DNA from 2 places in the Paenibacillus sp. J22P218 genome. Region 2 is predicted to be linked to the other one. Evidence: riboswitches for the same ligand, from Rfam matches in the RefSeq annotation. Region 2 holds a riboswitch; the other holds the start of a gene.

Region 1 (7,284 bases), on a different contig from region 2:
GCTGCTTTCACCTTCTCGTTGGTGCCATAGTAAGGCGTAAGGCTTTGAATCGCCATTGCCGTAATATCCGGATCGGCCGCAGCCGCTTCCTCGCCAAGCGCCCAGCCGCCGCCTGCAATTTCCCGCCCCAGTATGAAGTCGATCAGTAGCTCTCTCGTCGTTTGCGTCTTGACTGCCGCGTCGACTGGAATCTCGTAACCTTTGCTGTCCAGAGCAATCAACGCGAATATAGGTCCGTTAATACCTTGCTTAATGACCGTATTGAAATCTGCAAGCGGCTTAAGCAGGTTGTATCCTGCCACATTGTCTACTTTCTTCCCTAGCGCGGTAAGCGCTAGGACGACTCTGTCGTATTCCGTGTATTTCACATGATGCAGCTTGCCTTCTTTTTCCTTAAGGGTTTGTTCGACATTGGCGAAATACTTGGCATAGTACCCGTCTGGAACGCTTACCCCCGAACGAGCAAGTCCCAGTACTGACCATTCACCGCCAATGCTTGCGATAATTGGATTGGTTACAGTCTTCTGCAAGTAAGATGCAGCCTCATTGATAACCTGCTTGACTGCTTGATCCTGCCCAGCTTCAGGCTGTTCTGCCTGCTTACCGGTAAGAGCATAAGCCCTCATTGCAACGACTGCTGCCATTTCTCTCGTAACGTCAGCTTTCGGCTGGAACTGGTTGCCGTAACCGAGCATCAATTCCAATGCGACAATCGTTTGTACGTCTTTGTTGGCCCAGTTCGATACTGAGCTCAAATCTTTGATCGGCGTTGCAGGGGTTGCTGCTTGCAAACCGAGCGCTCGAACAATTGTAGCCGCCATCTGTTCGCGCGTAATGCTCTTGCTCGGATCAAACTTATTATCGTAGCCCGATACGAAGCCTGCCTTATATGCCGCATTGACGTACGGATAGAACCAATTATCCTTGGCAACGTCCGTAAAGGCGATCACATTGTCAATATCCGTCTTCAATCCAAGCACAGATACCAACAGCTTCGTGAACTCCGCTCTTGTTATCGTCGATTTCGGATTGAACTTTCCGTTGCTGCCTTGAACGAACCCTTTCCCGGTCGCATCGGTAATGGCTTGATAAGCCCATGCCGAGATTGATGAGCTATCGGAATACAACTTCGCGATGTCGATCGCTTGCTTCGTATACGCCACGAATGCCGCGCCGATATTCGATTTAATAACAAGATCATTGCCGTTCACGTATGCATAGATTTTTTTCTCGTTGTCTTTCGTTTCCAGTGCACCTTGCTCATCCGTATCGTAAACCTTTATTTCCGTAAACTTGTTTTTCTCGTAGTACCCCGGAACTTGGCCTGCCGCGTCTTTCAGTGAGATTGTCACCGGCGTATCGAATTTCACAGGTTCCTTGTCATTGCCGAGTACGAAAGCGTAATTCACATTTTTAAGAGAAGCTGTGCTGCCGGCAAGAGCTGACTTAATCAGATGTTCAAGCTCGGAAATCGTAATGCTCGGCGCAGACAAAAGCTCGATCGTTTGCGGGCCGGACACTAGCTTTGTGCGCTTCGCGATCGCCGCGGTTATATTTCCCTTAACGGCTGTTATATGCGGAATACCGTCCGCAACATCCGCCAGCTGCAGTTGCAGCTTCAAGTTCGTAGTAGGAATTTGAACCGTAATGTTGTCGGTATTGTTATGTTCTTTCGATAATTTAATAAAATAGTTTTTCTGAACATCGTTTGGTACTTGAACGACCGGGTTAGATTCGTTAGGATTGACGATCAGTTCCGACGATTTTCCGTCCGATGGGAGCTCCGAGAAACATTGGCTCGGATCGTATATGTCCAAGTCTTCACCCAAATTTGTCGTATAGCGCCATTGAATAACGTCTCCGTCTTCAAGCTCATACAAGCTTGCGCCGTAATTTGGATAAATGCCATTCACGTTGTACATCCAACCGCTATACTGGCCGTGATCGAACTCACCGTCTCCGGCGATCGATTCTACGTAGACGCTGTTGTATTCCTCGCTCCATGAATATTGCATGTTAATATTTTTGCTGCCAAGCACACGCTTGAGCACCGTCCATACCGTATCCCCGGACTGCAGCTCAACTTTAGTGGGGCTCAATACAAAACATTTATTAATCGTCATCTTGTCGACCGACAACGTCGCATACGTTTTCGGCTGAGGCTCCGTGCCGCCGCCCGGTGCTTCGACCTCAGAAGACGAATAAGCGACATAGTCCGTAAAATGATTTGTTTTGACGATGAGATCGGATCCGCTGTCATACGCATATTCGTTCTTGCCGCTTGCTTTGCCCGCCGCATCGTTGGCAAACTTCCCGATTGGATAGGCGGTGCCCCCCTCGATGTAAGCAGCATCCTTGCCCGCTTTTCCTGCGAACGTCAGCGTTACGTAATCGCTGAACTCCACTCTTCCGCTGCCGCCCATGGAGAACGCTTGTACGAGCGCATCCAGGCTGCGATTATCCGGAAGGCTGTCGCTAATCTGAGCGATCAACGCAGGATCCGTCACCGATTTCGACGTCAGCAGCTCGATTGCCGAAGCATCGCCGCTCACAACCTGCGTACCGCTTGGAATGAAAGCAGCAGCTCCACCCTTAACGGCTTTGATTTCCGGCAGGTTCACTGCGCCCGAAAGATCGACGGATACTTTCGACGCCTTGCCCTCCGGAATCGTAATCGTCACTTCTTTGCCGCTGTCGCTGGCCGTGATCGGTACAGTGTACTCCTTGTTGTCCTGCGGCACGATAACTTCCGGCTTATCGCCCTCAGGCAGCGGCAGCTCGCCGTTCTCCTGAGGAATTTCCGGCAATTGGAGCTCAACGTCCGTCATGTCATAGAGACGGTTCATTCCTTTCAGGAATCTGTCATACGCAACAAGCGCGTACGTGCCTTGATCGGTAGCCATCGCATTGGCATCGCTCTCCATTTGCACGTGCTTGAATCCACCGCCGGCGACGGCGAAGTCAAGCAAAGCATTCAAAGCCGATTTGCCGTTTTTAATGAATCTGGAATCGGTATGCGGGTCAATGCCCAGTCCCGTTAGAGCGACAATGACTTGCGCGGTGCTTTCGCTGTTTGCACCCCAATTATCAAAGCCTCCATCGCTCATTTGCGCATTGGATAACCAAACAACGGCTCTGTCCACTGCGGCTTTGACGTCGCTTCTGGCTGCATAATAAGGCGTTAATGCTTGTATGGCCATAGAAGTCATGTCGGGATCCGCCACATCTCCGTAGAAAGTCCATCCTCCCGCATTCTCCGTGCCTTTGTTAATTTCTTTGTCCAATATAGATAGAATTAATTTTTCTTTATCCGTCTGCATCTTCCCGGGGGCTGCTTCTGGAATCTCATAATCGTAGGCATCGAAAGCAAGCAAAGCGAATACCGGACCGTTAAGCCCTTGCCCGCTTACGAAATCGTAGTCCGCCAAGCCTTCCTTCAGGTCGATTCCGCCGATATTCGAAACGTCCATCCCGATGGAAGCAAGTCCGATCATCGTTCTGGAGTAGTCAGTGCTCGACCACAACGCGCCGTAATCCTCGATTTCCTTTTTAATTGCGGCATTCGCATTATTGTAATACGTCTCGTAATACCCTTTAGGCACGTCGTGCCCCGCCCGCGCAAGCGTGAAAATGGTCCATTCTCCGCCAAGCGTACCCCATGTCGGGTTATTCACCGTAGCAAGCAGATAGGCTAAGCTTTTCTTTAAATGATTTTGAGCTGTCTGAACGGCTCCAGGCTTATAAGTAAATGTAAAAGTGCTCTCCGCTATATTGCCCGCCGCATCCTCGGCTGTTACGACAATCGTGTTCGCTCCCTCGCGAAGCGTCGCCTCGTACTTGCCGTTTTTGCCGCTAACGATAGTATCGTTCAGCTTTACTACCGGAACGATTCCCTTGGTTCGATTATCCGTAACGGATACATCAAATTCAAGATGTTCCAAATCGACTTCCTGACCATTAACGATTCCCTGAACCGAGATGATCGGCTGTTTCGTATCCGGCGTCAAAATCTCTACGTCGGTCATATCATACAAATACGTCAATCCGTTAATGTATCGACTGTAGGCAACAAGCGCGTATGTGCCTTGGTCGGTTGCCATGCCGTCCACTTTCCCCGTCTTGACATGCTTGAAGCCGCCTTCGGGCACTGCGAAAGCCAATAGCGCGTCCAATGCCGAGATGCCGTTTTTAATAAAACGCTCATCCGTGTGGGCATCTACCCCAAAGCCGGATAAAGAAGTAATAACTTGTGCGATGCTTTCGCTACTCGAGGATCCCCAGCTCGTATAGCCTCCATCCGCGCTTTGTGCTTTGGATAACCACGCAATCGCTCGATCCGCAGCTCCCTTTACATTCGTGTTCGTCTCGTAATAAGGAACCAGTGCTTGCAGCGCCATGGCTGTCATATCCACATCGGCTGCGCTCGTTCCTAGTGCCCAACCGCCTGCTTGATCAGTACCTTTCTTTATTTCCTTATCGAGCAAAAATTGAACGAGATTTTCCCTTGTCGTTTGCGTCTTTCCCACAGGAGCGTCAGGAATTTCATAGTCATGACTGTCCAGCGCAATCAACGCGAATATCGGACCGTTATTGCCTTGCTTCTTGACATAATCGAAGTCTGCTAACGCGCTTCTCAAGTCAAAGCCGGCAACATCCGTTATATCCCGGCCAACGGATGTAAGGCCAAGAATGACGCGGGAATGCTCCGTGCTTTTCGTCTTGTCGAGCACGCCCGAGTTAGCCGTCATTAGCTCGGTGACTTTATTGGCTACATTATTATAGTAGAGATCGTAATATCCGTTTTGTACGTCATATTGTCCCCGCGCAAGCGAGAGGATGGACCAATCCCCGCTCCCCGTTCCGAATACGGGATTCGTGACGGTTTTTTGGATATATGCAAGGTTTGCATGGATTTGTTGCTCCAGCAGGGCGTCGAACGTTTGCTTGTAAGTAACAACAAAGGTTTGCTCTGCTTTGTTGCCGGCCTCATCCTCCGCCGTTATCGCAATCGTGTTGTTGCCAGCGATTAGCGTCGCCGTATATTGTCCATCCGTTCCCGTAATGACCGTCCCATTCAGCTTCACTTGAGGAGTGATCGCTTCCGATACGTTGTCCGTTACCGTAACGGCGAAATCTAATTCGCTTTTGGTTAAGATGGCGTTGTTTTCTATGCCTGCAACTTCGATAATGGGTAGCTCCGTATCTTCCTCATCGGCGCTCAATGCTTCGCTGAGATCGGCAAGTGCTTCATCGACGCTATCTTGGGAGCTAACCATGCTTTCAAGCGCGTCGTAAGCAGCCGGATCAGATTCATCCTCTGCCGCGAGCGCAATGCTGGCTCCGTTCGTGAACACAACAGAGAATAGGATGCTTGCGATAAGCAGCCACGCTAAATACTTGTTCCTGATCATCTTTTCATTACTTCCTTTCCAGTCCTTCGATTTCTACTAAATCTTGTCTACCATACTTTCAGCGCGCACAAAAAAAACCTTCCGCCGCAATCGGCAAAAGGTTTAATAGCGCACACAGCAAAAAGCCCGCACTAAAAAACATCCTCCTATCGCTCGTAGAATGAATGGCATATCGAAACAGGCAGGTATTCTGGCTCAAGCGTCATCGCCCTTGCATCCTTCCCGGTTTCCCAGTGGCATCTTGCAAGAACTCTTCTTATACAGCGGCGGGACCGCGCGAGATTTGCACTCGCTTCCCTTTTAACCAATCGACAACTCGACGAATCGAGACTGATTATTGGCACCTGTATCTACTATGAAATTATGTTGCTTATCATATCCGATTAATCGGCATTTGTCATGCTTTTGTTTTAAATTCATGCGTGTATGAGCTCACCGCCGGGTATATGGCTCATTAGGTGCATTTCGTCGAACTAATCTCCGTTGCCTCACGGTTGTGAGCTCGATAGTTGCCTTTCATCGAACTAATTCGGCCGATTCGCCACTACCTTACCAAACTATCCCCTTTAGTTGCCTGATATCGAACTAAACAGGTGGCTCGCTTGGTACAAGGCTAATTAGTTGCCTAGAATGACACTATAGCAGATGAGCTGGCTTTTGGAGCGTACCCGCTTCATGCCGTGTAGGAGCTTACCTGCCATTTCAATTTATCCAAGCACCATATAGCATCACAAGTCATCCACAAAACTTAGCGCTCCAAGCCAATCCGCAAAAATGCTCTAAGTCACATCAAGTTCACAGCCATTTAGAACCAAAAAGTTTTTTGCGCCAATTGGTAAGTTGCACATATTTGTTCACGGTTGTCCAAAGTTGTTCAGGTCAAGTGCGCCCTTTTCTTCAGGAGGTGGAGATTTATATGATAAGATAGAATTTGCCACACACTACGATTACGAGGTGCCCATATGTCCATTAGCTTCACTTCTTCAATTATTAGCCGCCTAAAAAGAGAAATTGCCGATACGCAGAATCAGCTTGCGCACGATAAAACGAAACTTACAAAAGTGAGCGCGAAAATAAAACAGCTGCAAAAGGACAGTAAGCTGAGTTCTTCGCCAAGTGACCTAAGCAGCAAAATGACCCAGCTTACGAAGCTGAAGGATGAAGCCGCGAAGCTTGAAGCTTCGCAAGCAGACTTAACGAAACAACTAACTGCGAAAAACGCCGAGCTTAGGCAGCAGCTCAATAAGTCAAAGCCATAATAAGATAAAAAGAGCTTCCGAAGCACATGACATCATGTCCTCGGAAGCTTTTTTCAAAAAGTATTTTAAGTTAATTTAACAAGGCTGTAGTTTTTCTTGCCTTTGCGGATAATGATGAATTTACCGCCGATTGCATGCTCGGACGAAACCGCGAACTCTAGGTCGGTGATCTTCTCGCCGTTCATCGAGATGGCGCCGTTCGATACGTCTTCGCGCGATTGTCGCTTCGAAGGCTCGATACCAATCTCTACAAGCCACTCCACGATGTTTTTCGCTTCGCCTTCGCCGCTCGCCTCGTACGTAGGCATTTCTTTGAAGCCTTGCTCGATCTCGTCTGCCGTAAGCGAACGAATATCGCCGCTGAACAACGCAGCCGTAATACGCTTTGCTTGATCCAACAATTCGTCGCCATGTACGAAGCGAGTCATCTCTTCCGCAAGCGCCTTCTGCGCTTCACGTTTATGCGGTTCGGTCTGCACCTTTTCCTCCAACGCTTCAATTTCCGCTTTGCTGAGGAACGTGAAGTACTTCAAGTATTTCACAACATCGCGGTCATCGGTATTCGCCCAGAACTGGTAGAACTCGTAAGGTGTCGTCTTGTTCGGGTCAAGCCA
Region 2 (7,284 bases):
ATTTGTTCATCATGTTCTTGCTCCCCTCTTTGCTTCCGAAATCCGAATATATCCGTTAGACCGATGCGCTAGGCTGCAGCATAATTTGCGGCATGCCCGTTACCGGATGCGGCACGATAGCTGTTGTTGTTTCATATACCTTTTCAATTAACGACGTTGTCAGCACTTCCTTAGGCGTTCCGACGGCAGCAATCTTCCCTTCATGCAGGACGACGAGCTCATCGCAATACAACGAAGCCAAGTTAAGATCATGCAATACTGCAATAACGGTTAATCCCCGCTCCCTCTGCCAAGACCTCACGGTATCGAGCAATTGCACTTGGTACCCGATATCCAAATACGTTGTCGGCTCATCAAGCAATATGATCGACGGTTCTTGCACCATCAGCTTCGCAAGCGCAACGCGCTGCCGTTCTCCGCCGCTTAGTTGATCCATCCTGCGTTCCTGCAGTCCAGCCAGACCCATAGCCTCGAGCGCCTCATCGATGATTTCCGCCGGATCACTCTCTTCATTGCCAAGCCAGCTTTGATACGGATAACGCCCCATGCCAACGACCTCACGTACCGTAAACCCGACCGGGGGCAATCCGCCCTGCTGCAATACGGCCATCTTGCGCGCCAATGTTTTGCGCGGCAACGATACGATTGGCTCGCCTGCCAGCAGCACTTCGCCTTTCGCTGCCTTATCAACGCCTGACAGCAGATGAAGAAGCGTTGACTTGCCGACCCCGTTAGGCCCTATAATGCCATAGATCTTGCCTTCCGCGAATGAACAGTCGAGCTCATGAAGCACCGTTCGGCCTTGAATCGTCTGTACAATTCCTTTTGCCTCCATGATAGCTATAGCTGACCGCCTCCATTCATCTTGCGCCGATGGAGCAGATAGGCAAAGAACGGCGCGCCGATCAGCGCCGTCACGACGCCTAGCGGAATTTCCCGCGGGCTAAGCGCATTGCGCGCGAGCGTATCCGCCCACAAGACGAATATGCCGCCTCCAATAGCCGAAAGCGGCGTAATCAGTCTATAATCCGGCCCCACGAGCAAGCGGATCAAGTGGGGTACTACGAGGCCGACGAAGCCGATAACGCCTGATACGGATACGGCAGCTGCCGTAAGCAGCGTAGATGCGATCAGCACGATCAGCTTCGTTCGCTCCACGCGAACGCCGGCATGGGCGGCGTGGCGTTCGCCTAGAACGAATAAATTGAGCGATTGGCTATAGATGAGAATAATAGGGAATCCGATGACAAGAAACGGAATGAGCATATATACGTTGTCCCAGTTGCGCATCGCAAGCGAACCCATGAGCCAGAACAGAATTTGATTGACGACGCCTTCAGACAGCGACACCATGAACGATACGAAAGCGCCTAAAAAGGCTTGAATGATGACACCGGATAAAATAAGCGTTTCAATATGCATCGCCCCTTTGCTTCGCGACAGCCAGAATACGCCAAACAACGTGATGCTTCCCGTCAGAAAGGCGACAAGTGGAATCGTCCACATGCCTAAAGCCATCTGGAGTCCGAACAAAATAATAAAGGCAGCGCCTACCGAGCTCCCTGAGGCGACGCCTAACGTATACGGATCGGCAAGCGGATTGCGCAGCACGCCTTGGAAGCCTGTGCCGGCAAGAGCTAGGCAGGCGCCGACGAGGACGGCAAGCAGCACGCGGGACAGCCTTACCTGCGTAACAATGGCTATTTCGCCTTTGGTATAGAGGTCTTCGCCCCCTTTCACCCACGGAAGCTCATGAATAAGAATGCCCCATACCTTGCTTACCGTAAGACCCGACGTACCGATAGAAAGACTTATGATCATAGAAACGGCAAGAAGGAGCAAAGCTGCTCCTCCATAAATGATACCTTTATGTTTCATTGCTTATTTGACGAGATCCGGGTGAATAACCTTCGCAAGCTCAAGCAATCCATCGGCGAGACGCGGCCCTACACGTACGAGCGGGTCTTCCGTCACGGCGAACATTTGCTTGTTCTTCACTGCATCGATAACGTCCCAACCAGGACGGCTCTCAATACCGGCTACAATCGGATTCGGCTCCTCCTTCCATGCTGGGTACACAATCAGTTGCGGATTTTTGGCAACGACCTCTTCCGCGTTCACCTCGAACCACCCTTGACTTCCGGCTGCCACATTCGTTCCGCCAGCTAGCGTCAGCAGCTCATCGAGGAAAGTGCCAGAGCCTACCGTCCAGCCGGGCGAGAACTCCAAATATACATTTTTCTTCTCCGCGTCTTTCACTGCGTCCGTTACCTGCTGCTTCACTTGAATCATATGGTCAGCAACTGCGGCAGCTTCCGCTTGTCTATTCATAATTTTACCTAAAGTATCGATTTTGGCAACTACTGCATCATAAGTTAGCGGATCCGTTGCATATACAGGGATATTAAGCTCGCGAAGCTGCTTAATCGCATCCACGTTCATCGAGGAAGAAGCAATGACCAGATCCGGATTAAGCCCCGTAACTACCTCAATATTCGTCGTCATATCGCCTACCAGCTGCTTAGCTACTGCCGCTTCCGGATAGTTGCTATAGCTGTCCACTCCAACGACCTGCTCTCCGGATCCGATCGCATAGATCGTTTCCGTCTCGCTTGGCGCCAGCGAAACGATCTTCGCAGGTGCTTGCGCGAATGTAATTTCCGTTCCCGTATCGTCCTTCACCGTAAGCGGATATTCCGTAGTTGCTGCGCTTTCCTGTTCGTTGTCAGGCGCGTTCGTCGGCGCTTCCGTAGCCGCATTCGATGGTTGATTCGATGCTTGCCCCTCATTATTGGCGTTCGCTCCGCAAGCCGTCATGATGACGAGCATCATCGCCAGCAGCAGCCCAATCCAAGCTTTGTTCATCTTATTCATTAATTAGCACACTCCTATACGTTCTATTTATCTAGCAAATCGGCCTTACTCGTTATAGCTGTTACGTTCGAATAAAACATGATGTTACTTTTAGCCTGCATTTCATACAGCCTAATCGGGACCAATCGACCTTTACGTGACGCTTGATTGGAAAACATACAGTCAAAATCGGCATTTTGGCCCCTTGTCGCGCTTCCCCGTCCATTTGGCTGCACAATATCCAATCAAACTTAGATATGGACGCGTTACAAGCCTTTTACTTGTATAAAATCCAATCAAAAGGCACTGCTTGATAAGATTTAAACATCAAAAAAAGCATTTCCGACGTCTTGTCAGAAATGCTGCGCGAATTCCGCTTCCAAAGCGGCAAGTAGCTATTATTCGTGTGCAACACCTCCTAGTTCCTCGTAGGATTCAGCGTTAATAAGCAGGCAGGTCTCCTGACTTGGAATATATGCCAATCGGCGTCTTCCCGAGCGTCTAAGCTCAGTGACAATATGCCGCGGCATCGGCCTTGCAACGAGAGCATGCGCTCTCCGGCCATTCCTTACAGTGGCGGGTCCGCGCCGGATTCTCACCGGCTTCCCTATTAAGTCGGAGCGGTTGTTCAAGCAGCATTCGCGCTGCTCATATAGACCGTCTCGACACCTAGTTATTTTCTATGAAATTGTCAGATGTAACTATACACATCTTCCAATCTTTTGTCTATCCCTATCGCCAAAGTCAGACTATTGTTGAACGTCGCCGGCGTTCTTTCATCCCACTGCGCCGCATAGGTAACTAAAGACGCTGTTAATTGGTTTCGTGCCTACAAAAAAAGATACAGAAAGGTGCGCTTATAATGAACTCTGACGAATCGACAGTAACGACCCAAGCACGAACGCCGCTTCTTAAGTGGATGCTCGCCTTGCTTGCCGCTGCCGTCATCATCATCGCTGCGTTCGCGTGGCTGCAAACGACGGAAGCTGCCCCACCTGCCGTCACGGAGCATTACTTCGAGGAAGGCTCATTGACGTGGGAGATCGGCCGCTATCCGGCCAAAGTGCTCGATCTGAATGATTTTCGCCTCAGTCTTAGAAATTCCGAGGGAGCGCCGTTACGTTACGCTGAGTTATCCATCGTGTTAGATATGATCGGAATGAACTGCGGCAATTACAGCTTCAAGTTAATCGAGACCGCTCCCGGCGTCTACGAGGGCGAAGGCATGCCGTTGATGGCTGGAACGTGGAAAGCAACGTTGACGCTGGATACGGCGGATGGCAGCTATATCCTTTCAAGGCGGCTCTCTGCCGTCCACTGATGATCGTTACCATAACCACGGCGAAATGCTCGGAATGACGCCGTTCACGGCCAATCCCCGCATAATGGACAATAGCCCTACAGCAATTGCCGTTACTACGCCTGCCTTGCGCATGAATCTTCTCCAGCGCCTGCCGGCGAAAGCAGCGATAGAAGCCGCGGCGGCTAGCGCCGGGAACGTAGATAGTCCGAAGATAGCCATGATGGCCGCTCCTTCCAATGGCGAGCCGCTGGCCGCAGCGTTCATCTGCATCGCATAGGTCAAGCCGCAAGGCAGGAAGCCGAAAGCAATGCCCGTCGCAAGCAAATGCGTCGTTTCGCTGGCAGGTGACTTCCCTGTTCTGCCGACCAACCGCTTATGCAGCAAGGCAGACAGCTTGCCCATAAGCGGCAGTTGAAATCTGCGCCATAACCATAATAATACGAAGCAGCCGCCTACGATTGAAGCAATGCCTTGAATGCCCGCAAGCTTGCCGGCGAGATCGACGAATGAGCCGACTGCGCCCATTACAGCACCAAGCACCGTATAAGACGTGATGCGACCTGCATTGTACAGCAGCATTGAACGGCGGGCTGACACTGTCGATTGAAGCGATACGGTCGACACGATGCCTCCGCACATGCCGATGCAATGCGGTGCGCTGAACAAGCCTGTCAGCACGATCAAGCCGATCAGATTCCACGTGAGCGTCATCGACGTCTCCGTTCCTCGCGCTTAATTTGGCCGCCTAGCCGAAGCGCGTTGCCGACGACCGATACGGAGCTCAGCGCCATCGCCGTTCCGGCCATCCAAGGCTTAAGCATGCCGAGCGCCGCGAACGGAATGATGATGCCGTTATAGAGGAAGGCGAAAGCGAGATTTTGCCGCACGTTGCGAAGCGTTAATCTGCTAATTCGAATGGCTCCAGGAATGGCGAGCAATCGCGAATTAAGCAGCGACAGATGTCCGGCTGCGAGCGCCGCATCCGTCCCGTTGCCCATCGCGATGCCGACATCGGAGGATGCGAGCGCCGGCGCATCATTCCAGCCGTCTCCGGCCATAGCGACTCGCTTGCCCCGATCCTTCAACCGCTCGACAAGCGACTGCTTTGCTTCGGGCAGCATGGACGCGTGCACCTCCGTAATCCCTGCTGCCTTTGCCGCAGCCCGGGCAGGCGCTTCCCGATCCCCTGTCGCCAGCAGAATCGATACGCCTAGCGATCGTAAGTCCCTGACGACCGATCTGGCGTCGGATTTCACCGAATCAATAAGGGCAATCATAGCTACGCATTCATCATTAATAGCGATGAACAGTACCGTCTCCCCAGCAGCTTCCTTGCTCTTCGCGAACTTCTCGCCCTCTTCGCTGACCAGCCAGCCCCGCGACTTAGCGAAGCCCGCATTGCCAACGCCGACCTGCTGCTTGTTGACCATGGCAACAACTCCGCCGCCGGGCGTATACACTTGGCTCTCGGGCATAGGTATGACAAGACCTGTCTTCGCCGCTTCTTGACGGATTGCAGCCGCAAGCGGATGCGAAGATGCCGATTCCGCTGCCGCTGCAAGACGGAGCGCCGAAGAGCGGCTGCCCTTGAGCGGTTGGAGCGCGCTTACTCTCGGCTTGCCCTCGGTCAATGTGCCCGTCTTGTCGAATATGACGGTATCGATTAACGCAAGACGCTCCAGCGCTCCCGCTTCCTTCGCGACGATGCCTTGCTTCGCCAGGCGGCCCGAGGCCAGCACGAGCGAGATCGGAGCAGCCAGCCCGAGCGCACACGGACAAGCAGCCAGCATAACGGCGATGGAGCTGACGAACGCCCGGCTCCAATTGCCTGGATCAAGCACAGCGCTCCATAGGATGAAGGTAAGTGCAGCTAGCAGCAGCATTAGCGGTACGAACCAGCCCGCGGCCGCATCCACATTGCGTTGGATCGACGATTTGGACCGCTGTGCTTGCCTGACAAGCTCGCCGATTCGGCTCAGCAGCGTATCATGGCCAGCAGCCTTCGTCCATATGCGGAGCCGGCCGCCGACATTGCGCGTGCCTGCCCAGATGGAATCGCCCTCACGTTTCGCAACGGGCGTACTCTCCCCTGTCAACAGCGCTTCATCGGCAGATGAGTCACCCGAGATAACCGTTCCGTCAACCGGCACAAGCTCGCCGGCCTCGACGATAACCGTATCGCCCGCACGCACGAACTCCGTGCGAAGCTGCGTCACTTGGCCGGCGCGCTCAACGGAAGCCGTCTGGCTTTGAAGGGTTGCATAGCCGGCTGTATTGAGGTTCGCCTTTAACGAAGCGGAAGCCTCGATATATTTGCCAAGCAAAACGGCGGTAATGACAACCGCTGACGTCTCGAAATAGAGCGCCGGCATCTCTGCCTCAAAGCTCGAACCGCTTAACAGATCCTGTTGGAACACGATGTAATGGCTGTACAGATAAGCTGCGGTCGTGCCTACTGCAACGAGCACGTCCATATTGGCGCTCTTCTGCCTAAGCGCATAATAAGCGCCGAAGTAGAAGGGCATGCCGATTACGAATTGAATCACCGTCGCTAGCACCAGCTGCAGCCAAGGCAATGTCAGCCATGTAGGTATATAAGCAGCAAGCGGCGATAAAATGGGCAAATGGTGAACCATGGTAAGCAGCAGAGGCAGTGTCAGCAGGAGCGAAACGATTAATCGAAGCTTTAAAATCGCATGCTCCTTGCGCAGACCCGTATCGCCATGCTCGCTTAATGAAGCCGTGAAGCCAAGCTGGCTTACGCGCTCGGCGATCTGCTCGGGACTTACCCGCTCTGGCGAGAATTGCACCCAAGCGGTGCGCAGCGGGAAGCTTACTGCCGCTTCATAGACGCCTTCCAACTTCCCTACCGACTTCTCTATTCGTGCCGCGCAAGCGGAACAGCTCATTCCCTGCACGGCAAAGTCGATCATCATTCCGTTATCCGGCGAATTCATTGAACCCGCCTCCTTCCATTCCGCATTAAACGACCGATGCCTGTACCCATCTGGGTTCATTTATATGTGGGACCAGTCGTTTGCATGAATGGAATGTGAGGTTACATGCTTTCGGGAGCAGGCAATCCGAGAATGTCGAGCGCCTCGCCAAGCGTCTGCTTGTAACGTTGC

The links. Region 2 has a riboswitch for cobalamin ahead of AC0YN0_RS07375 (ABC transporter substrate-binding protein). Riboswitches for the same ligand answer to the same signal wherever they lie in the genome.
Region 1: another riboswitch for cobalamin. It lies ahead of AC0YN0_RS28955 (S-layer homology domain-containing protein); the one in region 2 lies ahead of AC0YN0_RS07375 (ABC transporter substrate-binding protein).

Annotation. Positions count from the first base shown of each region.
Region 1 is NZ_JBWDNL010000009.1:92,173-99,456, forward strand. Features, by position in the region: gene AC0YN0_RS28955 (S-layer homology domain-containing protein) at 1-5,411, opposite strand, end outside; cobalamin riboswitch at 5,575-5,774, opposite strand; gene AC0YN0_RS28960 (hypothetical protein) at 6,374-6,670, shown strand; gene tyrS (tyrosine--tRNA ligase) at 6,736-7,284, opposite strand, start outside.
Region 2 is NZ_JBWDNL010000001.1:1,747,789-1,755,072, reverse strand. Features, by position in the region: gene cobT (nicotinate-nucleotide--dimethylbenzimidazole phosphoribosyltransferase) at 1-10, opposite strand, end outside; gene AC0YN0_RS07385 (ABC transporter ATP-binding protein) at 56-838, opposite strand; gene AC0YN0_RS07380 (FecCD family ABC transporter permease) at 841-1,878, opposite strand; gene AC0YN0_RS07375 (ABC transporter substrate-binding protein) at 1,882-2,874, opposite strand; cobalamin riboswitch at 3,288-3,530, opposite strand; gene AC0YN0_RS07370 (hypothetical protein) at 3,716-4,174, shown strand; gene AC0YN0_RS07365 (sulfite exporter TauE/SafE family protein) at 4,181-4,867, opposite strand; gene AC0YN0_RS07360 (heavy metal translocating P-type ATPase) at 4,864-7,113, opposite strand; gene AC0YN0_RS07355 (arginine--tRNA ligase) at 7,215-7,284, opposite strand, start outside.